2 regions of the Paenibacillus sp. JNUCC 34 genome follow, and region 2 is predicted to be linked to the other one. Evidence: riboswitches for the same ligand, from Rfam matches in the RefSeq annotation. Region 2 holds a riboswitch; the other holds the start of a gene.

Region 1 (15,300 bases), 1.5 Mb from region 2:
TTACGGATGCCGCAGTGGATTGCTTTCAAAAGGACTGGGATTATCGCGTGGGAGACTATATACGTATATATGTCAGGTATAGTGGCGCCGGGGAAGACGCATTCGCATTTGGCATTACGAGAGACGAGCCACGTTATCCCGCAATATCGAATGTTTATGGCGGTATTACATTTTTTATCGAAGAAAATGACTTATGGTATTTGGATGGCCGCGATCTAACAATCGATTGCTTCCATGAGGACATTGTGTTTGTCCGTAGGTGAGCTGTCAGACCTTAATTCAAGAAGCAGACGCAAAGGAAATAAACGACTTAATGAAAGTATAAAAAACAGCATCTGCCGTTTCGTGCAGATGCTGTTGCGCTTTGAAGTTAAAATTGCTGCATCTTATATAAACACTCCACCTCAATTCTGAAGTGGAGTGTTTGACGTGAAGCTGCGCTAAACTTGTGGTTCAATATTATGATTATGCCGGAACAGGTTGGTCGGGTCGTATTTTTGCTTGAGGTCCGTCAATTTTCCGTAATTGTCCCCGTACGTATTTTTGGAGGAACGATGCATCCCGAACGGCAAACGCTGTTGCGTCTGAAGGCACGCGATTCATTCGGCCGTGGCATTCCCAGAATTGACGGGCTGGATTGCTAAAAAATATATAAACTTTAATTATCAATAGTGATATCGTAAGATTAGCGTAACTGTAAAAAAAGGAGAAATCAACCGAGGGATGAATCAGAACAACTTATTGGACGTCAAGTAATCGCAGTAGTGAACTTTCCTGTTAGACGTATTGCAGGTTTTAAATCTGAAGTGCGCAACCGAAGGAGAGATTTCAATGAAGAATATCTTTCTAATAAGACATTGCAAGGCTAAAGGGCAAGAGTCAACAGCCGATTTAACGATTGAAGGCGTAGAGCAGTCCCATCAACTTGCCGAACTTTTGCAAAGTAAAGGTATTGATTTAATTGTGACAAGCCCTTATAAACGAGCTATTGAATCTATATTACCATTATGCAATAAATTGGACCTGAGATATACGGTCGATAACAGACTTGAAGAACGAATTTTAAGTTCGAAGAACCTGGATAACTGGAAGGAACTCTTAAAAGAAACATATGAGAACCTAGAAATAGTTTACGAAGGAGGAGAATCATCCAGAGAAGCAATGAATAGAGGAATGGAAGTAATTAACGAAATTATAAATGGACCATTCCAAAATGTAGTGGTTGTAACTCATGGTGCATTAATGTCTTTGATATTGAAGTATTTTAATAATTCTATAGGATATGAAGAATGGCGTAAATTAACAAATCCTGATATTTATCTAATAAGTAAAGAAAACCAGAAATATGAAGTGGATCGAATTTGGATGTAGACTTAGTGGCAACAGTACATAACAACATATTCACACTGCGTCACTTTCGCTGAAGGAACGTTATCAGAAAAACGGATTTTAAAAGAGAGGTGAGAATTATGAATGTGGGACGAATTGTACATGTATTTAATGATAATTCCAGAAAAGAACTTTTTTCTAATAATGAGTTCCGGACTATTATAGTCAGTATTTTTTATCCTGCTGAAGTTGAAAACGCATACGATAATGAAACAAATTATGTGGAGTTATTTGAGCCATGTACACAGAATGCACTAAGCGTTTTAAAAGACATGGGAGTCGACATTGAATATTTTAGAAGTATTAAAACACAAATACATAACAATTCTAAACCGAATCTAGCTATGAATAATTACCCAGTTATTCTATATGCTCCGGCTTTTGGTGTTGTTAGGGATATGTATACATACCACATACAACAATTGGTGGATTGCGGATTTATCGTAGTATCCATCGGTTCAACATATGAATCAATTTTTTCTATTCTTCCTGAGGATCGTTTTGTTAAACAAGCGGAAGTTATATCGAAGATTAACAGTACAGATGTTCAATTTTGGAGAGAGCTATTGGAGACAAGAGTTGAAGATATTTTGTACGTGATGAATCATTTTGAGGAAATACAGTCTCAATTATCATCCAAACCATTTGACTTTGGTAACATTGGGATCGTGGGGCATTCATTGGGTGGTGCTGCTGCTTTTGAAGCAGCCAAAAGAGACACTAGAATTCAAGCAGGTGTCATGTTGGATGCTAGTTTCCATCTTTTGGACTTTAATGATAATGTACAGATAAATACACCTTTCTTAATTATGAGACAAGAAAAGTGTACGCATGATGAATTACGTAATGAATTTTCTGAAGGTATTATTACCCCCTTTGTTGATGGATTTGAAAGGCTTTATACTTTATTGTCAGGCTATAAATCTTTCGTTAAAGTTCAAGGCGCACACCATATGACATTTAGTGATGTACCAATCCATTATAAAGAAGAGCAAATATCTGAGAAGCATAAGACCATTAGCAATTATGCAACTAGTTTCTTAAGTGAGTTTATCCAAAACAAGACACTGGCCTATCAAAAATTACTAGATAGCATGCAGTTAAATAAAGTCGTTGAGATTAATAAAAAAGGAGAACCTATTTGATAGTGAGCAGGAAGACGACATTACCTGTTTACACCGTATTCGCACTGCAATACTAACACTTCTGGGTTTGCAAGAGACATTTTGATGAAGCGGTATTTGTTAAGTTGGAGGTGTTTAAGAGCATGTCGAAGGCATCTCAAGATAGCACTTAATCATATAAAAACGATTTTTCGCTGCGATCTGAATTCCTTGATCTACCTGAGGATCTTCGAGAAAAGGATTACCATTAACTATCAATTGTGATATCGTGAAATTAGTATAACTGTAAAATGGAGGCAGCAACCATGGTGACAATTGAGGATTTATGAAACTAGATATTCGTGTCGGTACTGTTATTAAAGCAGAGCCGTTCCCAGAAGCTCGAAAACCTGCAATAAAATTAGAAATCGATTTTGGTGAGATGGGGATTAAACGCTCTTCTGCTCAAATTACACAAAGATATGAACCAGAACAACTTATTGGACGTCAAGTAATCGCTGTAATGAATTTTCCTGTTAGACGTATCGCCGGTTTTAAATCGGAGGTGTTGGTCATCGGCGGTGTTCCTGCAGAGGGTGATGTGGTGCTCCTAAAACCAGATGAACCTGTTAAGAACGGTACACCTATTGCATAAGACATTAGTGAATATTTAGTTTGGGCCAAGTGTTCGTAACACTTGGTCTTTATTACATAATTAAGAAGGAGGCTGAGCAGGTCATTTCGGTTTGTCCAGGCGCACTTCTTAGGTAAAGCAAACTTGTTAGAACAAGTGAGTGATTCAAAAAGATACAAAGGAGAGATTAAAATAATATTTTCAAAAGACTATATCTTTCAAAGATATGATACAGATAGAGAAAAGATTTCTGAAATGTTGATTGCCATGAGCAGAAATAATCGAACTTTTGAATCACTGAATGAAAGCGAGAGGACACTCTCATTAGCTTGCAGGCTTGATGGAGAAGTTTGTAATGGTGGATTGTCACAGTATTTTTTGAATAGTGAAGGTGTATACATTGAAGAGACAATTAAATGTTTACAATCTCTTAATGCACATGAACATAGAGCAATATTTGATCAAGCTAGTACGGTATATTTATCAAATGAGGATGAAGAAACGAAATATAAATATTGGTCAGATTTAACCGAGAAGTACGATCAGATTGATTATAATTTAATATACAAGTTATTGATTGAATTTGTAAGAAACAATTGGAATGATTTTGAATAGTGATTTTTATGAAGAGGGAACATTACAGCTCGGAATACAAGTGCTCAATCATGTGAAGTTAATAAATATACAAAATTAGGAGGAGATTTCAGTGCCTAGTCATGATGAAATCTATAAGGACCTATCTTTTTCATATGAGGATATGGTTAGCCGGCAACCTGATTTAACGGAGTATATTAAAGAAATTAGGTCGTATAAAGGACTGGATGTTTTAGATCTAGGGGCTGGATCAGGAAGGCTTTCAAGCTTTATAGCCCTTGAAGCTAACTCACTAGTTTGTACGGATATATCTGAATCCATGTTAGAGCTTTTAGACAATAAATTAAATAATAATAGTTTGTCTCGTAATTGGACTACCGTTGTAGCAGATCATCGAAAGCTTCCAATCGACAATGCATCAATCGATTTAATTGTATCTGGTTGGAGCATTAGTTACTTAACTAACACGGGCAATATTGATTGGAAAGAGAATCTTGAGTTAATCGTTTCTGAACTTATGCGTGTCTTGAAACCTGCAGGGACAATCATAATATTGGAGACTTTGGGAACTGGAACTGAAAGCCCCAATCCACCTAAGTTTTTAACTGAATATTATTCACTTCTTGAGAGTAAATACGGTTTTTCACATCGTTGGATAAGGACAGATTATCAATTTGAAAATACAACAGAAGCTAAAGAAAATATGGAATTTTTCTTTGGCTCGGATATTTCAAGAAAGATAGATGAAAACCAGTGGTCTACCGTACCTGAATGTGCAGGAATATGGTGGAAGCATGTGTGAACGTTGAACAACCAAGGAGGATTATATGAAAATCTCAATTAGTTTGACTGACCAATCTACAAAATTTATTGTAAACAACCTATACCCGCTATATTTGCATGATTTGTCTGAAATTTGGGAATGGAAACCGAATATATATGGTGTATATGAGGATGACGATACATTGACGTTGAATGAGCAAAACAAAGTTTTCGATGTCTGGTGGGAGAAGCCATCTGTACTATTTCCGTATTTAGTTAGAGTAGATGATATCCCGGCAGGCTTTGCATTTGTAGCAACTCCACCTTACACGCCTCATGGCAGTGAATTTTTCATGAATGAGTTTTTTATGTTGAGGCCATTCCGTGGGAAAGGTATTGCTGAAGCTGCAGCGGTACAAGTGTTTAATAAACATAAAGGGTTTTGGGAACTGCAAACAAACCCGACAGAAGCAAATAAGAGGGCTCAATCATTTTGGAGAAAAACAATTCAAAATTATACTTCTGAATCACACCAAGAGGAGTTTGCCAACACAGAGAATGACGGATACAAGATCATTTTTAGATTTGATAATAGTCATTTATAGACTTGTAGATATTAATATAAAGGTGTATTGCCATAGAGAACATCCTTGCGAAATCGCAGCCGGTTCTCTATAATAGATAAACAACTTCATAACTGGATGAAGTTTACGGGAGACAGGCAATGGCTTGGCCGAAGGGGCAAAACTCTCAGGCGTTTGCATCATTCTCACAGGATTGAACGCAAGCAGGACCGTAGACGGACAGAACTCTGGAGAGACTCCGCTGATGTGGGGCACCGAAGGGGCAAGACGTGTCAATACACGTTAAAACTCTCAGGTAAAAGGACAGGGATTGCAGATTTTATGCATTATTATTCGGATTTGTGATTATTATCACCTATCGTTTTATTTGCTTTTCTGCAAAAATGTCCCCAGAGTCAAATCTATCGATTTGACTCTTTTTTCGTGTCGTGAGACACATCGATATCGATGCTGAAGAGGGGAAGAGGAATGTACATGTTAGAACAATGGTTAGACAGTGTGAATCAAATTGTATGGGGGCTGCCGCTTCTTGTATTGTTGGTGGGGACGGGGATCTTTTTCACATTCCGCCTCGGTTTGCTGCAAGTTTTTCGTCTGCCGCTGGCACTCAAGCTTATATTCACCGCAAAAAATGAAGGGCAAGGAGACGTAACTAGCTTTGGCGCGCTTGCTACCGCCCTGGCTGCCACCATTGGAACGGGAAACATTGTCGGTGTAGCGACGGCTATTCAAATGGGCGGCCCGGGAGCGCTGTTCTGGATGTGGATGGCTGCTTTTTTTGGCATGGCAACCAAATACGCCGAAGGTGTGCTGGCCGTAAAGTACCGGAAAATAGACGAGAATGGGCAAGTATCGGGTGGGCCGATGTATTATATTGAACAAGGATTGGGTGTAAGATATAAACCGCTGGCTGTTTTTTTCGCTGTGAGTGGGGTATTGGTCGCATTTTTCGGGATTGGCACCTTCCCGCAAGTCAATGCCATTGTAACGTCTACGCAGTCAAGTTTGGGTATTCCAGTCGCTGCAACTGCAGCTGTAGTGACCGCTTTGACGGCATTGGTGACCGTTGGAGGGCTCAAGAATATTACAAGGGTGACCACGAAAGTTGTGCCCATCATGGCCATTGTCTATGTGGTAACAAGCTGCATCGTGCTTATTGCTTTCGCTGACAAGATTCCATACGCTCTGTCGCTCGTATTTCAGAGCGCGTTTAATCCGACTGCGGCAGGTGGCGGATTTCTCGGCGCTACTATTATGCTGGCTATTCGCAACGGCATTGCAAGAGGTGTATTTTCAAATGAATCCGGACTTGGCAGCGCGCCGATTGCGGCCGCTGCGGCCAAGGTGAAATGGCCTGCGGAGCAGGGGCTTGTGTCGATGACGGGCACTTTTATAGACACGATTATTATTTGCACACTGACCGGATTGACTCTGATTGTAACCGGCGCATGGAATGGGGCTGCGGAAGGAGCAGAAATGACACAAGCGGCGTTTGATGCGGCATTACCGTTTGGCTCCTTAATTCTTATGTTTTGCCTCATTTTATTTGCGTTTACGACGATTCTAGGCTGGAATTATTACGGCGAGCGCTGCATCGTATACTTATTTGGCGTTAAATCAATCCTGCCTTACCGCATCGTGTTTATCGTTCTGGTCGGGGCGGGCGCGTTTATCAAGCTACAAGCGATCTGGCTGCTCGCGGATATTGTGAATGGACTGATGGCACTGCCGAACCTAGTTGCCCTGCTTGGTTTGTCTGGGGTGGTTGTAACTGAAACGCGTCTTTATCTAAGGCATATGAAACAGAGATAGGAAGGGATTTTGAAGGATTTTAATGTGAAGAGTTAACAAGATATTGCATTTCCGCTATTGGGCTTACGCCCCTTACTTAAGAGATGTATAATCAAGGAAGATGATCCAGACAACACGCGACCTGACCTAAGATAGGAGATATCTAAGGGCGGGTCGTCTTTTTTTAGGTGGTGTGTCAACATGAAAACGAGAGCGATAAATGATAGAACGAAGGATAAAGTAGAAGTAAAAGCATTAATCGATACTACGGTGATATTTAGGTCGCGTGAATACACAGACAGGCTTAATCCGGTGGGATAATGCATAATGTTAGCTAAGTACTAAATAAGAGAATTTGGTGGTGTTTCCATGAAGATATGGGTAAAACATCAAGATCCAAACAACAAGTACGGAGCTAAGTTTACTTTAGGAGATAGAGATATACTTTTGCCTGAGACTGCGATTATTTCAGTAACACGGGGAGAAAGATTCAATATTTTCAGAATTATCATAAATGGAATTGTTAATGAATTTGTAAAAAAACAACTAACAAAGAATGAAAAATTATTATATGCAGAACTCTCAGGACAACTTCAGGGTGGAATTGGTCAAACCGTTACCGTGTGGAAAGATGGGAGCTCGATGAATAATTTTAGAACCAAAGGAGCCCATAAATTTGCAACAAAATTTTTTGCATGGGTTTTTTATGGAGGTAAGGTGCAAGCCTATTTCTTAACCTGGAAAATTTCAAACCAGATTCCTATGGATCAAGAAATCGAAGAAACGATTAAGAAATATGGTAGACATTTTGATGGAGGAAAACTGATCAGACAAGCTCAAAAACCTCCAAAATAACAAATTAATCGAAGGGAATACATATATATAATGAAGGATTGGCCTGAAGGATGGTATGCGTTTCGAAGCGACAGCAAGTCAGAATGGAACAGTAGAAAAAAATAGATTAGAGAGCATTCGATTAATATGGCTTTAGTCTTCTAGAGAAGAATCGTATGAGCCTGAGATGGGAGAAACCTAACTATGAAAATCAAAGCGATAAATCATTTATGTTTTTCCGTATCCAATTTAGACACGTCCATTGATTTTTATACCCATGTGTTTGAAGCAAAGCTATTAGTAAAGGGAAGAAGGCTAGCTTATTTTGATTTAAACGGCCTATGGGTTGCCCTGAACCAAGAGGATATCGAAAGGAGTCAGAATCAAAGGACGTATACGCATATTGCTTTCACGATTGAAGAGAAAGACTTTGATCTATTATTAAATAGATTGAAAGATTTGCGTGTGAACGTATTGCCAGGAAGAGAGCGGGATGAGAAGGATAAAAAATCGATTTATTTTTTGGACCCAGATGGTCATATGTTTGAATTTCATACAGGACATCTACAGGATCGATTAGATTACTATAAGAACGATAAAGAGCATATGGAGTTTTTTGAATGATCAAGGCAATGTAGATTCAGTATTCATACCTCAAAAAATAATATCATGCTGTAAAGGAGTCGGGAAGAATGTACTATAGGCAACTATTTACAAAACTCAAAATAGAAGTACCTAGTGATTTCATAGAGATGTTGGAGCTACATAAAGAAAAACAAAATGCTAATGAGTTTACATTAAGAATAATGGATTCAGATGAGATCGTAGAACTTATTGAATTTTTATCTGATATAGAAGTGTATCAAAATATAATTCCTCTATGGACCGATGACAACTCTAATTATGTCGGCGTTTTTTATGAAGGGCCATTAAAGTACAGGGTTTGTTATCTCGATCATGAAGAAACCGATATTTCACCCGGCTTTAGAAGTGTGAGCTCATTTATTCGCACCATTGAACAAGATCCAGATCTGGATTGGAGAGAGCTAAAAAAAGAATACCCCGTAGAAATAGAAAGCAGCGTTCAGGATCTTGAAGTTGATCAGAAGTGTATTGATGAGTTGAACCGGCTCATAAGCGTAAATGAGATTGACGAGGATCTTAGATGCCAGCTTCTTTTTTCAGTCATGGCTTTGACTCCTAAAAAATACCTCGATACGCTGATCAAATATTTAGATGATGAGGATATGTACGTACAGGAAAGAGCTTGTGAAATTCTAGGACATCACAGATATGCTCCAGCCAAAGATAAGTTAATCGAGGTATCGGAATCTGGAATGCATAATGGAAAGATGGCGGCGAAAAGAGCTCTGTCAAGACTTCGAGGGTGAGGGTTCGTAAGGTTCGTGAGGCTAATGAATTATCGCTAAAAAACTGAATAAAAGGAGCTTGCTAAATGTCTGATTATTATTGGGATAAGCAAATCGAATATCTCAGAAAAACCCGTTGGTTATACTACAATGATGATTATTTAGAGTTCTTGGTCAAGGGAGTTTGGAAGATCGACAAGCCTGTAAACATCATTGATTATGGATGTGGCTACGGATTTCTCGGACTTAAGCTCCTTCCACTGCTGCCTGAAGGGTCCACCTACACAGGGATAGATAAGGGTACCGATTTAATACATCAAGCTAAAGAAATATTTTCAAACCTGCGGTATTCCACTGAATTTAAGGTAGTCGATATTGAACAAATGGATGCCCAGCCGATCTATGACATAGCTATTAGTCATGCATTTTTATTACATATGACTGATTCAAGAAAAATTGTTCAGAAGATGATAGATCATGTATTAGATAATGGTAAGGTTATTTGTTTTGAGCCTCACTGGATTGCAAATTCGTCGAATTATTATGTTGACGGTCTTGATCAGTCCCAGTACATACGGTTAGGGATATTACAAAAATTGTTCGAAGAAGATTCCAGACGAAATGGAAAAGACGGAAATATCGGAATGCAGCTGCCTGTCCTTTTAAGTCAATTGGGATTAAAAAACGTAGAGTGCAGAGTGAGCGATAGGGTGAATTTTTTAGACCAACACATGGACTTGAAAGACAAGGAAAGGCTCTTTGATTCTTTAAGAGAAGAAGGGCTAGGAAAAGAACCTGAATGTTTAACGGATACTTTAAATAACTTAATGAATAGGGGATTAACGCACCAAGAAGCCTCGGATCAGCATGAAGCTGAATTACTGTTTTCTAGAGAATTTGGACCTCAATCTTGGCTAACTTATGCTCCAAACATGAAAATATCTTTTGGAACAGTAAAGAGATAGAGAGGAGCCAGTATGACAATAATTTATAAAGAGCTTGCCCCAAGCGGAGAAGACTTTATTAAGCTAATAGAAAGTGCCAGCTGGAAAGGGATAACGGAAAAAGGGCCAGAAAAATTAGGCTTTGCTTTACAAAGTAGCTGGTACGTAATGACAGCGTATGAAGAAGACAAATTAGTCGGTATAGGAAGGATTATCTCAGACGGAGTTTTTCAAGCGATAATATGTGATTTAATCGTGCTACCAGAATACATATTATAAGAAATTTGGTTTTGAGGACCGACCTGACGACGCACCAGGCATGAGATGGCAAAATCGAAATATTTTTGAGGACATGAAAGATTGGAGGTTTAATTTTGCTAATTTCAAATATGAACCCTGAGAAATTAACAAAAGAACAAATTACCAAGCTGGTCTTTGGTGATGCTTCCGAAATAGATAATGGCACTATTCATGGAGATTGTATATTCGTTTTTGGCGGGATGAATGTTGATAGAGTGTTGAAAGCGGTTCAGTTATATAAGAATGGTCGGGCACCTTTGATTTTGTTTACTGGGGGAGATAGATTTGGTGGAAGAAATCCCCATGAGTCCATAGTTATGCGGGATGAGGCCATTAAACTTGGCGTGCCTGCAGAATCCATCCTTATAGAACAAATATCCAACCATACGAAAGAGAATATTTTGGCTTCACTTATGGTACTTGATCGTGCTATAGGATTGGAAAAAATAATATGTATGGTGTCCTGATGATCGGAAGATAGGACAGGCAAACAACTGGTGGACAGATACAATGGAAGAAAAGCGAGTAAGGGATGAACTTTATAAGGTTATTTACGGTGTAAAGGGGAAATATTTTGTGGATGCAGAAGTTGATATATAAAGAGTCGATAACTACTTTAGAAAGAAAATGAGGAGGACATTATGGATAACAATTTAGCAAAAGAAATCTATGAGGTAGCGCATTTAACAGGAACTTTCACTCTTAGATCTGGTCAAATCTCGAATGAATATTTCGATAAGTATTTATTTGAATCCAACCCCGCAGTGTTATCTAAAGTGGCCGAACAATTGGCTTCATTGATACCAGATGGTATCGAAGTGCTGGCAGGGCTTGAAATGGGCGGAATACCAATAGCTACGGCTCTTTCCTTGAAATCTAACATACCAGCTGCATTTGTGAGAAAAAAAGCTAAGGAATATGGAACATGCAAGTTAGCTGAAGGAACTAACATAGAAGGTAAAAGGATTTGTATTATTGAAGATGTTGTCACAACGGGAGGACAAGTCATACTAAGTGTCAATGACTTACGGAGTGCAGGAGCCATAGTTGAAGATATTATATGCGTAATTGAACGAAATCCGGAAGGAAGAAGGAACTTAGAAGAAATCGGACTTAAAGTACACTCACTTTTTAAAATGGAAGAGCTAATAGCTGCTGGTAACACAGGGGAGTAGCGCGAAACCGATTAAAAAATACAACGAGGATGAGTAAAATATGACTCCATGGTATGAGTTAAATGAAATTCATGATGACTTAATCAAATTTGTTGTATTGATTGCGGAATTTAACGACCAATTGATCATTATAAGAAATAAAAAACGTGGCGGTTGGGAAATTCCAGGTGGCAATAGAGAGCCAGGTGAAACATTACTTTTTACTGCAAGTAGAGAACTGTATGAAGAAACAGGCGCGATTAGATTTGATCTAGAGGCATTTGGAATAACAATGTTGAATGGAAATCACGGTATGGTATTTTATGCGAGAATTGAGAGTATGGCCGACCTACCTGATTATGAAATCGATGAAATTAAATTCGTGGATCAATTACCAGAAGGGTTGAATTTTGGAGAGATGTTTTATACTGTATTAAACAAGTGGAATGAATACAGTCGAAAAAACACACAGAAACACAGTGTTGATATTAAAAATTTTTTAGTAGAGTCGAGGACGTGGGGATGATCAGATATGTTTAAATATGAAATTGATGATTCTACTTTTTTGTCGTTATTAGAGATCAAAGATTCAGAACAACTGTATGATTTAATCGATAGAAATCGAACTCATCTCGGTGAGTGGCTGAAGATTCCGAGTGTTACTTTACAAGCGGATGATTCTAAAGCTTTTATTGAGAGAACACGTATGCGATATGCTCAGGATGAAGGGTACTGGTTAGGTATATGGAGTAACAACGAGTTAGTAGGCTCTATAGGCTACTTATATATAGATCGAGAAAATAAAAAAACGGAAATTGGATATTGGCTAGGTAAGGAATATGAGGGTAAGGGGATCATTTCTAAATCTGTAAAGGTGCTAATTCAATATGCTTTTGAGGAGCTTAAGTTGAACAAAGTTGAAATCGGAGTAGCCACAGAGAACATGAAGAGCCGTGCTATTCCAGAAAAGCTCGGGTTTAAACGTGAAGGTGAACTAAGAGATTACGAATTCATTAATGGAAGATTTCTTAATAGAATTATTTATGGATTGAAAGCAGAGGAATGGAGCTTTGAAACAGTATGATTTTGATCCTGATATTCATATGAGTTCGAATGTTGGCCTTCTTCATTCAATGGTGGTATACAAGGAAAAAGCTGCTAATGGTTGCAGCTTTTTTGTCGTTCTTAGAATGGAATGGATACTTTCGTACATAATCTAATAAGATGGCCATAAGCCTTAATACTCACTATTTAATACTCAGTTTTCTGATTTCTGACATAAATAACCCTGAAAAATGGGATTTTAATCAAGGGAAGCAGCATTTGATTGATCCATTATTAAATGGAGCCAGAAATCATTGAACAAAAGGATGGCGAATCCAATGAGTAACCATATATTGCTCTTCCACGAAATTGATAAAAATTCCTTACCGCTTGTTGGGGGAAAGGGCGCTAATCTCGGTGAAATGACAAAAGCCGGTTTTCCGGTTCCACAAGGTTTTTGTATTACTACGTCGGCTTATTGCGGTTTTATTCAGACAAGTGAGAAGATGGAGCATTTTTTTCGTTTACTGGATCAAGCTGCTTATGAGAATTTGGATGAAATTCGCGGTTTAGGACAGAAAATCAGAGAGCATCTGAAAGACCTTCCTATGCCTGAATCCATACAAGCTTCCATCCTGAAGGCGTGGGCAGAGCTAGGTACAGACAAAGCTTATGCGGTTCGTTCCAGCGCGACTGCAGAGGATTTACCGGGTGCTTCTTTTGCCGGGCAGCAGGAAACTTATCTGAATGTTAAGGGGAAAGAGCAGTTTCTGGAATCAGTTAAAGCTTGCTGGGCTTCGTTGTTTACCGATAGAGCGATCGTGTACCGTGCGAAGAATGGATTTGATCATCGCTCCGTGCTGCTGTCTGTTGTCGTGCAAGAGATGATTTTTCCAGAGGTTTCGGGCATTATGTTTACGGCTGATCCGATAACCGGAAATCGCAATACGGTATCTGTGGATGCGAGCTTCGGACTGGGTGAAGCACTCGTATCAGGGATTGTGTCCGCTGACTTGTATCAAGTATATAAAGGGGTTATTGTCCAAAAGAAAATTGCAACCAAGAAAGTGGCGATCTACTCCAATCCAGCCGGTGGTACGGTGACCGAGGAACTTCCCAAAGAAAAGCAGGATCTTCAGGCATTGAATGATGCACAAATCCTAGAGCTTGCGGAGCTGGGAAAGCGGATTGAGAGTCACTATAGCTCGGAACAAGATATTGAGTGGTGCTTATATGACCACAAATTTTACATTGTGCAAAGCCGTCCGATTACATCGCTTTATCCGGTTCCTAAAGTTTTGGATGAACATCTGCATGTGTTCTTTTCCTTCGGTCATCAGCAGATGATGCCTGCTGTTCTAAGTCCGATGGCCAGATCTATCTGGCGTACCATGTTCCCTTTTGGAAAATCATCTGTCATCTCAGAATCCAAGTATATGCTTGAAGCGGGAGGAAGGCTGTTTATCGATTTAACCTCGCTGCTGCAAATCAAGCAGGCCCGAAAAGTTGTACCGCTATTGTTACATGAGGTGGATGAGCTTATTGGGAGTGCGTTCCGGGAATTCGTTCAACGACCGGATTTTATACAAGATGAAGCCGACCCAGGCGTGAAAAAGAAAGTCAAAAAAACAATGCTTCCAATTTTCAGGAATGTGTTGAAAAATATATTCGTTAGAAATCCGGTTGAAGCCATGCCGAGAGCTCACAAAATAACACGGGGCTATTTACAGGAATGTCAGTCTTATATCCAAAATGCCTCTGGAGCTGAACGTATCGCAAGAATTCAGGAAAGCTGCGGAAGTTTTGTGTTGCCGCTTTTTACAAACGTAGCGACTTTGGTAGCGCCAGGAATGATTGCTTTTAAACGAATTCAGTACTTGTCGCAAAAATGGCTGGGGGATGACCATAGCGTAAGTCTGTTAAACAAATCCTTACCCGGCAATGTGACGTCGGAAATGGGACTGCGGATTGGGGATCTGGCAGACATCGTCCGGCAGGATTCTGAGATTGCAGAATACCTCAAAACAGCAAAAGCTGGTCGTTTTTACGAAGGCCTCAGAGAAGTAGATAAGAAAGGGGTATTCTCTACACAGTTTATGAACTTTATGGAGGAATACGGAATGAGGTGCCCCGGAGAGATTGATGTGCAAAATGTGAGGTGGAAGGATGACCCGACTTTACTTGTCCCTTCTATTTTGAATCAGGTTCATGGTCTCAGGCAGGGAGAGCACCGAGCACGCTTTAATGCGGGGGTAATTGAAGCAGAAGAAACAGCTAGGGACATCATAGCTAAGCTTAGTAAAACTCCTGGCGGATTTATAAAAGCAAAAATTATGACTAGGTGGATTCGTATTTTCCGGAACGTGATGGGCCTACGTGAATGGCCTAAGTATACGATGGTGCAGTATCTTGAAATATTCCGAACCGCTATGTTGGAGGAAGGACAGAAGCTTGCAAATAGCGGGGGCTTGAAGCTGCCATCCGACGTATTTTACCTGACACTTTCTGAGCTCTATAATCTTGTAAAGGGCGATGAACATATAGATGCTCAAAAAATTGTGGAATCAAGAAAAAAGCAAATGGAGCAGGACCAGAAACGCACACCTCCACGAGTGATCACAAGCGAAGGTGAGATTATAACAGGGAAGCGGAGCAATGCCAGTGCCCCGGAAGGGGCGCTTCTTGGAACGCCTGTATCAGCCGGCATTGTTGAAGGTTATGCCAAGGTTGTATTAAAGCCAGATGAAGCGAACCTGAACCCCGGTGAAATCTTAATTGCCCCATTTACAGACCCGGG
Region 2 (15,300 bases):
TGCTTCATCATAAGGTTTCTCCTTTTTTGTAAAATGGCGTCTTTACAACCACCGCTTTAAGTCGTTTGCCGCGAATTTCAATCGAGACTTCAGTCCCTACTGCAGTATATCTGCTGTCGATCAGTGCAAGACCGAGATTTCGCTTCGACGTTGGTGACTGCGTACCGCTAGTGATTTCACCGATTAGAGAATCGTCCACATACACCGGGTAATGAGAGCGGGGGATCCCGCGATCAATCAGTTCAACGCCAACGAGCTTGCGCTGTACACCTTCGTTTTTTTGAAGAGCTAATGCATCCCGTCCAATAAAGTTGCCTTTGTCCAGCTTTACGAAGTATCCAAGACCTGCTTCAAGCGGAGAAATGGTGTCTGACAGTTCTTGGCCGTACAGTGCGAGCTTAGCTTCGAATCGAAGAGTATCACGCGCACCAAGCCCTGCCGGAATCAGGCCGTTCGGCTCGCCGGCAGCGAGCAGCCCTGTCCATATGGCCGAAGCAGATTCAGCTGGGCAATATATTTCGAAGCCGTCTTCGCCGGTGTAACCGGTACGGGAGAGGAGAACGGAGGTAGCGCATACATCCGCATTTTGAATAAAATGAAAAGATGACAGTGTATGAACAGGCTCAGCGGACACCTTTGACAAAATAGCTTCGGCTTCAGGGCCCTGAAGGGCAATGAGCGCTGTTTCTGCAGAGATGTTCTGAAGGTCTACACCTTCGATGATATGGTCCTTTAACCACTGTAAATCCTTGTCAATGTTAGATGCATTCACAACTAGCATAAATTGATTATCTGAGAGCTTGTAGACTAGCAGATCGTCCACGGTGCCGCCGTTATCATTGCACATGGGAGCATATTGGGCCTGACCAACAGACAATCGCGAAACATCATTAGTAACCATTTGCTGCAAAAAAACCTCGGCGTTTGGCCCGGTTACCAGAAATTCACCCATATGGGAAACGTCGAACAGACCGGCTTGTCGGCGTACAGCTTCGTGTTCTCGAACAATTCCGTGAAACTGTACAGGCAGCTCCCAGCCTCCAAAATCGATGCAGCGGACAGATGGGAAATCCGAGTAAAGCGGGTAAAGCGGCGTTCGTTGCAATGAACTCATTTTGAGCACCTCTTTAGCATGAATTGGGACTACACAAAAAAAGACAGGCAAAAGGAATAACATACGCGCAAAGCAAGCTTTGCCGTATCATTGTCCTTCTGCTCTGTCCTTTGTACCTGAGAGTTACCTCTACACAAATTATGTAAGCAAGATATGAAGCGCGTGTGAGTTTCCCCTTTGGTGATCCTAAATGTATCAGGATTCTCTCCAGAGGTGCGTCCAGTAAAAGTCCTTTTGCCTGAGAGATTCACCGTTGTTTCGGTTTACTCCTTCGGCGTTACCCGTTAGTCGGTAATCTCTCCCAATACCTTCATCCGCTTATTCAGCTCTATTATGCTTTTTGTTCTTCACATCATTATAACCGTCGATCTCAGTAACGTGTCAACCTTTAGTTCGTCAAAAAACATTATTTTTGTCAGCTATATTGACATGATCTGCTAAGTGCTTTATCCTGTGGAAGAAATCAACCAAATTACATATGTGGATGACGATGGACGGGAGAGACCGCAGCGCCAATAAAGGCGGCGGCACCGAAGGAGCAATTCGTTACACCTGCCAGTTAACGAGTAATCTCTCAGGTAAAAGTACCGCTATCTGACGCAACTCTGGAGAGAGCGAAAGCCGCCAAAGGGGAAACGAAGGGCCGTGAAGAGACGGGCATTCATAAACTCTCAGGTACCGAGGACAGAGAAGAGGCGTGAGTCTTTTCCTGTCCTTTTTTATTCTGTTTGAATCCATTTCATATTAAGAAAAGAGGAAATTCAAATGAGTGAAATCAGAGAGCAATTGGTGTACAGCGAAGATCATGAATGGGCGTTGAAGGTGGAAGGCAACATCGTACGTATTGGTATTACCGATCATGCACAATGTCAACTGGGAGACATTGTTTTTGTAGAGTTGCCGGAGGTTGGATCAGACGTGGCTGAAGGGGATAGTATTGGATCGATAGAATCTGTAAAGACGGTATCGGAGCTTTATTGTCCGGTATCCGGTAAAATAACCAAGTTGAATGGAGATCTTGAGGCGCAGCCGGAGCTGGTGAACAGTGAACCGTACGAGGGTGGCTGGATCGCTGAAATCGAAGTTGAAGGCGATCTAGAGGAAGCGCTTGCAAAACTGCTTACTGCGGAAGCATATCGGGCTAAAGTGGATTGATTTAATTTTTTGAAATTATAAAAATTAAGATATATTATGAAAATAGCTCGTGAATGAGCGTTGTCCACGATGAAGATCGTGGACTTTTTCTCGAAGAAACGCTTTTCGTCCTTAAGCTGGATGGTTCAAAAGCGTTTCTTTTTTTGATGTAACAGATAAACGCATGCTAGAATTAACAAATGATGGATGATAGAGTCGAAGATATTTTTATAAAAGAGGTGGAAGTATGATCGAAGAATTATCTGATTATCTACAGGAATGTGACATTGAAGTTGTAGAGGTGGAGAACGTGTCGCTGCCTGCGACAAAAGAAGGAAAGCATAGCATTTTGGTTCTGCCTGGATACAATTTGGTAGAGATGATGGAAGAAACAATGGAGGAAGAAGAATCACTCTCTGCGTATGTTCGCGGTCAGCTTGAAGAAGTACATAGCCTAAGTGTCGAGGATGTATGGCGGAAGATTGTAGGGTCTCAACTTGAGTATTCAGATTTATCTTCGGAGCAGAAAAATCTGGAGGGCAAAAATTTTAATGAGATTTATCGGTCGTATTCTTTGTTATGGGATGGGCATGAGCTTTTGAGTGAAGAGCAATGTGAAACGGAGACGGAACCATTTCTTGTAACTACAGAGTGGCTGGAGGAAGGCATAGAAGAAGATGATGAGCTAATTGTTTTGACATTGCCGCAGGAATCCGGATATGAAGCACCGTTGTGGATTCCAATGGGAGGCTTTAATGAATGTCCTTTCCCAGTACATCAGTCGGTTGTTATAAAGCACTGGCAGAAGGAACATGGCATTAAACTTCTCGCTGTATCGGACGATACATGGGTTATGCAAACAGGAAAACGCCCGAAGACATATGAGGATGCATTAAAGCTGGCGAAAGAGCACTTTATTTTTTGTTCATACGTGTTGGAAGGTCATGATAGCTTAGGGGATTACGCGGATTATTTGATGAAGCATGATGTGTGGTATTTTTGGTGGGATTGATGGAGTTTGGATAGGAACCATTTAGTATAGTGTCCAACATCGACCGTTTTCATTTTCACTTCAACTGGGTAACTCACTTTGGTGCCATAGTGAAAACACCTCCAAGATTGTCTCTATATCTTACGACATAGTAGATTTCACTTGAAGGTGTTTTGATTTGTCTCACGCTATGGGGTCAGTCCCCCTATCACCAGATTGTAGGCTAGGGTCTTTTTTCAGTGTCTATAAAATAGGGTCTTGATCAGTTATTCGGAGGGGGTTGTAACAAGATTTCGTTCATGAATGGTTTGGGTAAGTTGCTTCAAACTTATGCCGTACTGCCGAGCGATATCTCTTGCAAAGCTTTGTCCTTGCGGCTTCCCGGGAGTTACTTTATATGAGCGATTGGACTCAGTTAATTTATGTTCTATTTCTTCTTTAATTCCTGCTACCATACTAATGAGCTTGCTTTCACCGGCTTGTTGGGAATTAATTTCATTAATGCTTTCTGCCAGCTCATGAAGATGTGTGGCGATAACAGCGCGAAGTCCCAACAATTTAAGCGCACAAACAATATCTTTCATTAAATAGAAACTTTCCCCTGGACTGGTTGAAGAAAATGATTCATTAAGCAAGATTAAACTGTTGGGTGTTGCGTTCTGGAAAATTTCACTTATTTTTTTGGATTCAACGCCTAGCCGTCCCGTTTCCATATTGGAGTTTTCCTCAACGTTGAAATAAGGATAAAGTCCATCTACAGGGCTAATTTCCGCTTCAACACAAGGGACATATAGCCCTGCTTGCATCAAAACTTGCGTCAAACCGATCGCTTGGGCATATGTCGTTTTTCCTCCAGAGTTAGGACCCGTTAGAATAAATATGCGACCATGATCATTAAAGATAACGTCATTGGTTACGATATGGTCTCCCAATTTTCCATCCTCATATCGTGTAGACATTCTAAGTGCAAGATTAAGATTATAATTCCCTTTCAAGTGGGCCTTTCGCTCGTCTGATGGAAGCAGAGTAGGTCTGCACATCGGCATGCCCCAATCTCGCAATTTGTGGATGAATTTAACAGCACCAACATAAAAGGCTATATCCGTCTCTAGCGAGAGAATCCAGTTGAAATGAAGATATGAATATCTTTCAATCATCGGTTGAATAGGCTTCAAAACATTTTTAAGCACCTTTTTCAAATCACGGAACAATAGTCTTCGCAGTTCGGTCTCTTCAGGCGACATGTCGTAAGTGGAAGTATCATTTTTAGAAATATGTACGGTTTCAACATGTTCTGGGTTTTTGTATAACTCGGATACGCCTTGGTACTCATTACCGCTTGCAAAAAGTTTGCCGATAAGAGAGTTCCCGGAAAATCTCTTATCATTAATAGAGACAAGTGTTGCTTCAACAGGGTTTAATTGAGCATCAAAATTAATGCCGATGGTCACGCTCGAAATTGAATCTAGCCCTTTTTGCAATTTAGGAAGCTGCTCGGATAGGTTTTTGAAGTCGAAATCTTCCGAAATTTGAATAATACGATCTCTCAGACGAATAAGTCCTTCGGATTTTAAGTGGGCTTTTTCGGTAAAGGATTTGCGTAATTGTTTTACAAAATGTACATAAATACCCAATTCCTTGAGTCTCGATACTGTTTGCAACATATCGACGCTTACGCTGGAATACTTTCCAGATACAAACCGCATATCAGCAATGATAGACAAACTCTCCTCTAGGCATAGCAACAATTCAGAGTTATTCAACAAGTCCTCTATAATATCTAACCTAAATTTTATTGTTTCAGGATCATAGCTTAGTTGTCTAAATATATTCCGAATATCGTTAAAGTGTTTGCGGTTATTGTCTATCATATGAATGATAGCGTTAAGTTCAAGCTCATTGAAGTCTTGCTCAGTTAATCTCACTCCTTTCATTTCTATTCCATGAGGAAAAATAAGATTAATACTCTCGTTTGTGAGGAGGGGCATTTGTATCCATCTCCTTTTTTTGTGGATTATAGCATATTTTACAAATCAATCACAATGAGAGGCGATTGTCCAGCCTTTAAATAGGAAATAAATATGTATTTAGAGACAGGTGTTACAATCATCTTTTTGGAAAATAAAAAAAGACCGCCAATGGCGGCCGGAAAGGCGCTTTTGACGGGTGTTGCCCTTATGCGAAAAACGAAATAGGAATCATAAAAAACTATAAGAACTGCTTGTACCGTGTATAAAACGCTATCTCGTAACCCCGCTCGCTCGACAGATGGACGGAAGCTACCTGTTCGTATCCCGCCTTACAACTTCATAATCAGCAGCCGTGTAATTCCCCATATACCACAAGGAAACCCCGTGAAGTCCATAATACTTGGCCAGCCATATCTTGGCTTCGATGCTCTGTTCATCCTCGTACCAGATCACATGACTGCCGCGGTCATCTGTAAAAGTAATTTTTTCTAAAAAGAAAGGATAGTCAAACACTGACTTGCTGCTTGTCTTAGCTGCCCGCTCTTCCACAAGCTTAATGGCCGGATTTTCAAGTACAACCGTTCCATCCTTGCGCGTAATCCATTGATTCGCTTGCTTGGAGATCCCGAGAACCAGTTTGTTCTTCGGAATATTCTCAAGCGCAGTCTGGATTGTTTCATTGACTAATGGAAGCGGGGCCGAAGGCAGGTCGCTCTCCAAATGCGTATAATCGTAAGCCATAACAATCACTTGATCTGCAATTGCGCCAATTTGGCGTAAGTCATAACCTTTGTACCATTCCGTTGGAGGAACCGTTACCGATAGGGTGAGTCCACCAAGTTCCTGTCTTAATGCCTTAAGAAAGGTAACAAAAGCAGATTGCTCTGATGAATTTTTCAATCCCTCAAAATCGATCGAGATCCCGGTAAATCCATACGGATTATTCTTCATCGTATCCTTCACGGATTGGATGAAGGCCTTCTGCGCTGGGAGATCCTTTAGAAATTTGCTCAACTTTTGATCCCTGTTATCGGAAAACAAACTAAGCTCTTTCTGAACCTGATACTGATCAGCAATCTGGATGGCAGACTCCCAACCGCTTGGTACAGAATAAAAGCTATTATCCAGATCCAGAGCCGCTATGCCATCCGCCGTGTAAGACAGCTCCGACCAACCGAATTTCACTTCATTCAAGAACTGCATCTGCTGAGCCTGCTTGAAGGATTCAATAGCGTAATAACCAATGCCCGCTACCTCGGTTTTCTTTATTCGCTCATTGATCATTCGTTCGATGATCACAGCGGCTTCCTTGCGTGTCAATGATGCTTTTGGACTGAATTTACCTGCTGCGTCGCCAACCATCATGCCCAACTGGGCGCTGTAATAGAGCTCTGCCTGATAGCTTGGATCAATTTGAGTGGCATCTTTGAACTTTCGTTTGTCCGCCTCGGACTTCCAGCCTGTCTGATTCCAGCTAGCCTGCTTCTGATCATCCAGGTCTTGAAGCAGCATACGGCCGGTGAGTACAGCGACTTCTTCTCTTGTAATCTCTTGGGTAGGATTAAAGCGGTTGTCCTTGATCATAAAATCAATCAAGTCTTGCTCATAAGCGTATTTAATATAAGGATACGACCAACGGTTCGGATCCTGCATATCTTGTAATTTCATGGTTTGGGTTGTGGAGGAGTCTACTTGAAGCGAAGCCATCAGCATTTTTACAAAAGCTTCTCTCGTAAGAACAGCATCTCCTTTAAACGTGCCTTTTCCCATGCCTGATATCACACCTAATGCGGATAACTTATAAATACTGCCAGCAGCCCAATCATTCGGAACATCAGAATACGCCTGCGTTTGTGCGCGATATGCCAGTGTACTGCCTGTCCCTATACAAAGCATGATAGCCATAGAAAGTATAACAATCTTTTTAAACATAATTCCCTCCTATTGTTCGCTTCTACGATTGAAAACGTCTTGGTGACACGCTTAGTGAACGCTTTCAACTCCTTACCTGTGGATTCACGTTACTGAATCTCATAGTCTTTCAGATTGCTAAGGCGAATTCAGATAAACCATCCACATGCATCCTTATTCTACCATTCCAACCATCTTCTTTATAGTACTTTTTTACAATGAAGAACCTTCTACTAAACTTTAGATGATCCAGTTAGCGCCCTGCTGGATGACCCGGTCCTGCTCCATCACGTTGACCTGGTCCGCATGGCGGATCGTGGACAGCCGGTGGGCTATGATGATGATCGTCATTTTTATGGTTAGATAGCTACACCAAGGAACCAGTGATTTTGGTGTAATGAAAGAACGGATAGGTGTACGATTCAAAATTGAGACGAAAGATGGATAGACTTGGAACAAGCGATCATTACAATAGAAGAAGAGAGACAGCCAAGAACTGGAGGAATTCAAATGAGCTATGATTTGATGATTTTCGAGCTAAGGCGCTGAAGGAAAGGAAGCCGTTTATGGATGCTTCAAAAGCAGCCGACAAGGCGTGGATGAGGCGGTGCCATGTACAATTTCACAGTCTTTGTGAAACCGCTTCCACTCATTTTTTGAAAAATGCTGGAACTGTCAGTCTGTACGTAACACTAGTCTCCATTGCCTCAAGTAGCAGAGGGCCAACATTACAACCTAGGAGGAAAGACCAGTGAAAAAAAGAAAATTAGCACTTCTATCAGCATTAGTGATGACGCTTTCAACACCTCCCCTTCATGTATTTGCAGGAGACGCCATGCCGCCTACAGGCGATGCTGTCTTTAAGAAGAATCAACCGGTAACCCACGGATATCGAGCTGTGGACATTGAGAATTGGAATCCAGAGACTGACCCGGATGCAGAAAGATTAAGAGCCCATGTGCCTTTACAAAAGAGAAACCAGTCATTTGCACCAACACAAGCCAATCCGAAATTAAGTCCAGAAACCGAGTTTTTTAACTTGACCGGGGATTATGACAACTATTTCTTTGGATCTACACCTTACAATAACGAGTTTTCGAACTATTTATTTAATTTCTGGCAGTATACAGACTATTACGGTGGTTGGCATGGACAAGCAACAGAGGATGTGCCTACTAATTTGTTTGACCCTACGGAATCGTGGGAGAAAAGAGCATTTGAATTTGGTATCTTAGATTTGCCTAATCCGGCCTATACGAATGCGGCGCACAAAAATGGCGTAAAATCCGTAGGTACTCTTTTTATCCCCCGCGGAGGTCAGCCTTATGATCTTTTGCTCAAACAACGAGAAGACGGTACATTCCCAGTAGCCGAGAAGCTCATTGAAATCAAAGAATACTTTGGCTTTGACGGGTATTTCATCAACCAGGAAACCTCGATCAAACCTGAACATATTAAGAAATATAAAGCATTCACAAAAACGTTGATAGATGCAGGGGTATACACACAGTGGTATGACACGGTGGATGATAAACAGGGGAAACTGACCTATCAGCCTTCGCTTATTCCATCCCACAGCTCTTTTGTTCGAGATGACGAAATGGGCGGAACCATAAATAACTCTGTCTTTATGAACTATAACTGGAATTCGCCGGATGGTTGGAATAATGGAGATAGCACGGATCAACAGTATATTAAGAAATCTGTTGAAGAAGCGAAACGGAGAGGCATCGATCCGCTGAAAACTGTCTTTTCCGGTGTAGAGGCAGGAATGGGAAGCTTTGATGGATCCCATAACTCGACTCGCAATATGGATATCATTTTAGATCAAGAGACAGGGAATCCATTGACATCGATTGCAACATTGGGCGGAAATTTCGTTCAGCATGCACTGGACGAGCATCTAGGAGATCCGAGCAAGAACCTTCGTGCAGATGACAATCATCAATGGATGATCGCCGAGCGTGAGCGTATGTGGTATACCGGCGTTAAGATTGATCCGACCGATACTGAGGAACAGAAAGGGTACGCAAGACCTGATGTGGGCGTGAAAGACGCTTCGGAATGGACTGGGATTTCCAGATACATCACAGAACGTTCTGTCATTGATGAAAGCACCTTTGTGACGAACTTTAATACAGGGCACGGCATGAAATACTATATGAATGGCAAAGTATCGAATGACGAAGAGTGGTCGAACATCAATCTACAGGATATTCTTCCAACGTGGCAGTGGTGGATCGACACAGAGGGAACCAAGCTGCAAGCAGATTTTGATTATGGGAACTCAGTGGAGAACGGCGATAAATTCACCTATCAACAGATTGGTGGCTACAAAGGTGGAAGCTCACTTGTCGTGAACGGAACTCTAGATGCGAAAAACTTCCTGCGCCTTTATAAAACTGATCTGGATGTAAAGAGTACATCAACAGCTTCGATTACGTATAACAAAACGTCAGCTAAAGATCGTTCTGAGATTCAGTTAGGGATTATCTTCAAAGATGCTCCCGATCAAGTTGAATATATCGCTGTACCTAATAGTGGTGAGAGAACAAAAGGTTATGTCACAGCAAAACTTGATTTAAGCGCTTACGCAAATCGAGAAATTGCAGTCTTGGGAATAGCGTTTGATCCAAAGGGAGCATCTGTCCAAGATTATCAAGTCAATATCGGCGAGCTTAAAATTACAGATGGGCAAGATTATACGCCAAGTACGCCAACTGGGTTTGAAGTCAAAGATAGGTTTGATACGAATGAGATCAATGTCGTATGGAATCTAGAAGATTATAGCAAGGTAAAACAATACAATCTTTATGCACAACTGAATAATGGTAAAGAGGAATTTTTGGGCGGTGTATACGGCGACAATTTTTATGTGAAAAACTTAGATAAACATGTTGTAGCCCTTAAATTGACTGCCGTTGGCTCCGATCAAACCGAAAGTAAACCGGCTATTATTTCTCTTAACAGTAAGAACTACCTTTCAAATGTGAAGGTTAATGAAACGAATGAAGGATTTGATATAAGCTGGGGCAAAGAAAACAGCGGTAGTAAGATTCGATTCGACTTAAGCTTTACCGATGGTCGAAAAGATACGTACACCAAGACGGTAGATAAAAAGCTGGCTTCTACCAAATTTGAAGTGCCCGTGAAAGACGATGATCGTTACCTCTTAAAAATATCAAATTTGGATTCTACAGGCAAAGCCATTGATACCGTCAGTTACACAGGTAAAATGAAAGATATTTATTCCGAACCATTCGATGGTAGTTACTATATCGATGGCAATACATTAGGGATTGATGTTCCTTCATCAAAAGATTGGTGGCATATGTACATTACAATCAATGGCGAGGCGGTAAAACCTAAGAAAGAGTATAACGGGACAACAACGGATTACTTTATTAGAGGATATCATGATTTGAATGGACTTGCTGTGCCTAAGAAGGGATCCGTCATTGGTATTACATTGGAAGATTATATGGGGAATATGTCAGAGGTCAAACATATAACTGTAAATTAAGTCAACATACACGTGAGAACCGATATACAATTCGAAAAAATCGGTGAAGAGGCCCTGAAGCTATTAGCTTCAGGGCCTCTTTTTTTGATACTATCAACATTTCAATATTGGAGCCGCTCCGCTCGCAGGAAGCGAAGCTACTAGCACCTACACGCACGGCTAACTCTTTATTGGTCGGCACACCGTAAATGCTGCCATCGTTCATACGTACCCCTTGCCAAAAGGTTGGGTCAATGGCGTCGTACATCTCCTTACCCAGGCCTGCAAGGTAGTCATCAAGTCTCAGCCATGCGCCGCGCATCGCGCTGGTTGCATAATCGGGTGCAAAAGCAATGTCAAATGGACTTCCGGCGGATATAAGCGTGTTCAGCCGATCTTCATAATCCTGCCAACCTACCTTGACATAGGTGATCGTTACGCCTATTTTACGAGCCATGATTTCATTGATTTTATCATTTACGAGCCGTAGATCCTTGTCAGGCTCTCCTATCGTATAATAGATCAGGTTTACCGTGTCACCATCATAGTTATCGTCGTTATGACCAGGCTACCGGAAGCAGCCGGTTGTATATGATGTGAGTAGCAATATTAGACTGATGATCATTAAGATGCGTGTGTGTCTTGGGTGCTTAAACATCGATATCCTCCTTTCTGCAGCGTTCGTTGTTAACCTTTTCCCCGCAGTTCAGAAGGAGATTTTTCGAAAAAGCTGTGAAAGTGCGTATAGAAATAATTGAGATTGTTATAGCCGACGGAAAACGCGATGTAGGAAATTTTCTCATCTGTCGATTGAATTCGTTCTTGTGATTGATACGATGGAAGGACACTGGGAAATGACTAAATAAGATAAAGATGCTATACTATTATCAGTGAGTGGTAAGAACTCATTTACTACAACATGATGGGAGAAAGTAAACGAATGAATATTTTAGTAGTAAAAGCTAATAACCGCCCGGCATCTGAGGCAGTATCTAGCAAAATGTACGAAACATTTATGGAAGAAGTAAAAGATCTGAATGTTACGACTTACGACGTGTTTGAAGAAGACATGCCTTACTTCGGACAAGATTTGTTTAACGCATTTGGTAAAGTACAATCTGGTGGAGAATTAACAGATGTAGAAACACGCATCCTGGCTGCCAAACAAAAAGCGATGGACGCTTTAACTGCTGCTGACGTGATCGTGTTCGCATTCCCACTGTGGAACTTAACAATTCCAGCTAAGTTGCAAACGTTCATTGACTATGTATATCAAGCTGGCTTCACCTTTAAATTTAATGAACAAGGTCAAATGATGAGCTTAATGACTCACAAAAAAGCGATCCTTCTATCCGCACGCGGTGGAATATATTCAACTCCAGAAACGGCTCCTATGGAAATGGCCGCAACTTATCTGCGTAACATTGTTGGCGGTGTTTTCGGTATGGAAATCATCAATGAAGTCGTGATTGAAGGCCATAACGCATTCCCGGACCGTAAAGATGAAATCATCAACGAAGGTTTGGCAAAAGTAAAAGAAGCTGCTGCACAGCTTACACACCAATTGGCATAATATTACCGATATCCTCAAAAGAGAACCTGCAATGATTGTAGGTTCTCTTTTTCTATTCCTATACGACCGAGAAGGAATTAGCTGTGTGATACCGTATCCAGAAGGTATATTCATTTTTTCGGGTATTTATCCGGAGTCAAAAGACACAAGAATACGAACATAAGCTGAATAAAATGATATTTAAGAAAGTGAAAGTGAGGTGAATAAAATGCCTTCAAAAAAAAGAACAAACCATAAACCACCATCAACAGCTCAATGGTTAGGAAAACCTGTCATGGTTGTCTTAAAAGATGGAAGTTATTATATCGGAACAATGAACAGCATAGATGACGATAAATTAACACTTTCCGGCTTGCGACCTGAAAAGAAACTTCCAGCTTCCGTTATCGAAAGTAGGAATAAAGCTCAAATTTCAGGCTTCTTAAGTTCTCTTTTTGGCGGGTTTAACAGCCCCTCTGGAGCAGCAGCGGAAGGTGGAAGCAATGGGCTTGGCCTATTTGGGTTTTTCGGACAAATCATGCCTCATATTCAAGTGGGTATGAATATGATAAAATCAATTATGCCATTGATGGGATTATTGAAAGCTTAACGATATATACGGAAGACATAAATGATTCATTCTGGCGCTTGGGCTCTGCTCAGCGTTTTTTTCTGTTTAGCGAACCCTCACTCACCTTTCTTTAGAAAATCTTTAACTTTTCCACACTTATTTTTAAGCATTTTATACTATCTTAGACGAACAAAGGTTAAGGAGATGTTGAAGTTGAAGAAGTGGTTTTTATGTTTATCTTTTTTATTGCTGATGGGTTGTGAATCCGTGCTACCTAAGCAAAACAACGACATTAATGTTCAGGAGAACACGAAAGATCAAGTTTCGGAATCCGTTCCAGAAGTTACCCATGATACAATTTTGATACCCAAGGAACAGGTATATAAGGGGAATTTAGTATTGGTCAATAAGGAGCACCCAATCCATAAGGATGGCATTCCTACTGATATCGTTAACTTGTATCAAAATAAAGAGCTGATCCAAGGATACGCTTTGCTGGATAATACGATACAGTTATCGAGAAGCGTGGCGCAAAATTTTGGAGAAATGATAAATGCTGCAAGCAAGAATGGGGTCAGTCATTTTATGATAAGTAGCGGCTACCGAGATGCTTCCGAGCAGGAAAAGTTATATCGTGATAAGGGTGCCGATTACGCTTTACCCGCGGGCTACAGCGAACATAACATCGGTTTTTCACTTGATATAGGGTCAACCCTCAAGGCGATCGATCAAGCACCTGAGGGAGAATGGTTGAAAGAGAACGCATCGGAATTCGGGTTTATTCTCAGGTATCCGAAGGATAAAACGGAGATTACGGGCATTCAGTTTGAGCCTTGGCATTTTCGATATGTGGGCTTACCTCACAGTAAAATCATGAAAGAAAAGAATTTTACATTAGAGGAGTATCTGGACTTTCTGAAGGAACAAAAGAACTTTATCACAACAATAGATGGCGTGAAATACGATATTTCATTTGTGCCTGTTTCTCAAAACATGTCGATTCAGGTACCCGTTCAGCATCACTATGAATTATCAGGTAATAATGTGGATGGGGTAATTGTAACCATTCGTCAAAACGAGGGTTAAGGTCATGAAGTCATGGAATAAACTTATCGTATTGACGCTGTTTACCCTTTATTTATTTGTGCTAGTTAAGGTCATCTTGTTTAAGTTTGGTTCAGTGGATATTCCGTTTCTATGGCAGCAGCTTCATGAATCTATTGAGAATCCAGAATATATGATGAATCGATTGCAATCAGGTAATTTGACTGCTTTCAAATCGATCAAACAAAACCTCCATGGGCTTTCAAGCGGGCATAACCTGGTTAACTTCATCGGTAATATCGTGATATTTGTTCCTAACGGAATATTCATCAGTTTATTAACCAAAAACAAATTTTTAAGTGTATTGATGAGTTCCTTTGGTTTTAGCCTAGGCTTGGAATGCTCACAGGTACTATTTTCAATGGGAATCTTTGATGTGGATGATCTCATCCTTAATGTATCCGGAGGTTTACTTGGCTATGGAGCTTTTCAAGTCATGAAGTGGATGTATGGAGGAGGTAGTGTTGCGGGTTCTGCATTGGTAGGCACAAGGGAATCTTAAATACGATCCAAAGAGTCGGCTGGATCTAAACACTTCAACGGTAATTGTAGTTTGAAAAGAGGTGATTTCGAATTTCTTCGAAATCACCTTTTAGCTTGTCATTAAATACTTCCTTTTGATTCAACTTTGCTTGCCTGGAGAGAGCCAGTGCATCGGATGAACGAGTGACGGTGGCAGCTTTGTGTCAGCGTTGCCTTTTGCTGCGTTGAGCTGCGCTTGGGTGAGAAAAATACTCTCAGTGAGGTTGGCGCCACTAAGATCAGCGTCTCGAAAATCAGCACCAATCAGATCAGCAGCTCTTAGGTCGGCGCGTTTGAGATCAGCGGCAATAAGGTATGCTCCTCTCAAGTTAGCATATCTGAGATCAGCTCCTCTTAGGTTGGCGCCGATGAGATCAACGCCTCTACCTTGAGCCTTATGACGTATTGGTGGACCTTTGTGCTTTCGGCGGGCTTCATCTCTTACAAGTTCGCTGGTCCGCAAGAGCAGAACATTGACGTCTGCCCGATGTGCTGCTACGTCCAGGTTCATAAGAGAGTCAGGACTGAGGTAAGTCAAGCGTGTCGTCTCGTCAAGCGCTAATCTTAGATCAGCATGGATCTGACGGGCCGATTCCAGCGTTAGTGCTTCTGACAGATACCAGATCAGCTCATGAAGCTGACGCATGATAGGGAACACCTCAAACATTTGCTTCGCGGACTCGGGAGCTTGCCGCCAGTCCCGTCCTCTGTAGGTAATCTGTGAAACCTTTTGTCCCGCGCCGAAGCAGTCATAAACCGTGCAACCGCGAAAGCCCAGCTGCCTGAGGCTGTCGTGAACGCCGCAACGGAAGTCCGGTTGCAGGTTGCGGCAAGGCTGTCCAGCATCCTTATCTGTCGCGAAATCTGAAGAAGCAGCGTAGGGAAGCGCGACACAACACAAGCCGAAGCAGTTCTCACAGTCACCATGC

Evidence for each region. A riboswitch is a leader RNA that binds a small molecule or an ion and turns the genes downstream of it on or off. The one in region 2 is predicted to bind glycine.
Region 1: linked by a shared signal. The riboswitch ahead of AC2TF5_RS18540 (alanine/glycine:cation symporter family protein) and the one ahead of gcvH (glycine cleavage system protein GcvH) in region 2 are both predicted to bind glycine.

Annotation. Positions count from the first base shown of each region.
Region 1 covers NZ_CM177770.1:3,937,754-3,953,053, reverse strand. Annotated here, with positions in the region: gene AC2TF5_RS18585 (HesB/YadR/YfhF family protein) at 1-263, shown strand, start outside; gene AC2TF5_RS18580 (BBE domain-containing protein) at 441-560, opposite strand; partial or broken gene AC2TF5_RS18575 (tRNA-binding protein) at 720-809, shown strand; gene AC2TF5_RS18570 (histidine phosphatase family protein) at 832-1,371, shown strand; gene AC2TF5_RS18565 (alpha/beta hydrolase family protein) at 1,470-2,534, shown strand; partial or broken gene csaA (chaperone CsaA) at 2,819-3,147, shown strand; gene AC2TF5_RS18555 (DMP19 family protein) at 3,271-3,741, shown strand; gene AC2TF5_RS18550 (class I SAM-dependent methyltransferase) at 3,833-4,522, shown strand; gene AC2TF5_RS18545 (GNAT family N-acetyltransferase) at 4,548-5,087, shown strand; glycine riboswitch at 5,284-5,383, shown strand; gene AC2TF5_RS18540 (alanine/glycine:cation symporter family protein) at 5,535-6,878, shown strand; gene AC2TF5_RS18535 (hypothetical protein) at 7,227-7,712, shown strand; gene fosB (metallothiol transferase FosB) at 7,896-8,315, shown strand; gene AC2TF5_RS18525 (HEAT repeat domain-containing protein) at 8,384-9,082, shown strand; gene AC2TF5_RS18520 (class I SAM-dependent methyltransferase) at 9,148-10,026, shown strand; gene AC2TF5_RS18515 (hypothetical protein) at 10,039-10,284, shown strand; gene AC2TF5_RS18510 (YdcF family protein) at 10,380-10,772, shown strand; gene pyrE (orotate phosphoribosyltransferase) at 10,947-11,480, shown strand; gene AC2TF5_RS18500 (NUDIX domain-containing protein) at 11,521-11,985, shown strand; gene AC2TF5_RS18495 (GNAT family N-acetyltransferase) at 11,992-12,543, shown strand; gene AC2TF5_RS18490 (phosphoenolpyruvate synthase) at 12,842-15,300, shown strand, end outside.
Region 2 covers NZ_CM177770.1:2,432,131-2,447,430, forward strand. Annotated here, with positions in the region: gene gcvPA (aminomethyl-transferring glycine dehydrogenase subunit GcvPA) at 1-8, opposite strand, end outside; gene gcvT (glycine cleavage system aminomethyltransferase GcvT) at 8-1,114, opposite strand; glycine riboswitch at 1,216-1,327, opposite strand; glycine riboswitch at 1,331-1,428, opposite strand; glycine riboswitch at 1,599-1,714, shown strand; gene gcvH (glycine cleavage system protein GcvH) at 1,880-2,269, shown strand; gene AC2TF5_RS11550 (DUF4253 domain-containing protein) at 2,496-3,260, shown strand; gene AC2TF5_RS11555 (MutS-related protein) at 3,506-5,227, opposite strand; gene AC2TF5_RS11560 (glycosyl hydrolase family 18 protein) at 5,519-7,141, opposite strand; gene AC2TF5_RS11565 (hypothetical protein) at 7,361-7,579, opposite strand; gene AC2TF5_RS11570 (endo-beta-N-acetylglucosaminidase) at 7,872-10,643, shown strand; gene AC2TF5_RS11575 (extracellular solute-binding protein) at 10,645-11,079, opposite strand; gene AC2TF5_RS11580 (AraC family transcriptional regulator) at 11,310-11,438, opposite strand; gene AC2TF5_RS11585 (FMN-dependent NADH-azoreductase) at 11,563-12,195, shown strand; gene AC2TF5_RS11590 (LSm family protein) at 12,404-12,784, shown strand; gene AC2TF5_RS11595 (M15 family metallopeptidase) at 12,959-13,831, shown strand; gene AC2TF5_RS11600 (VanZ family protein) at 13,836-14,351, shown strand; gene AC2TF5_RS11605 (pentapeptide repeat-containing protein) at 14,472-15,300, opposite strand, start outside.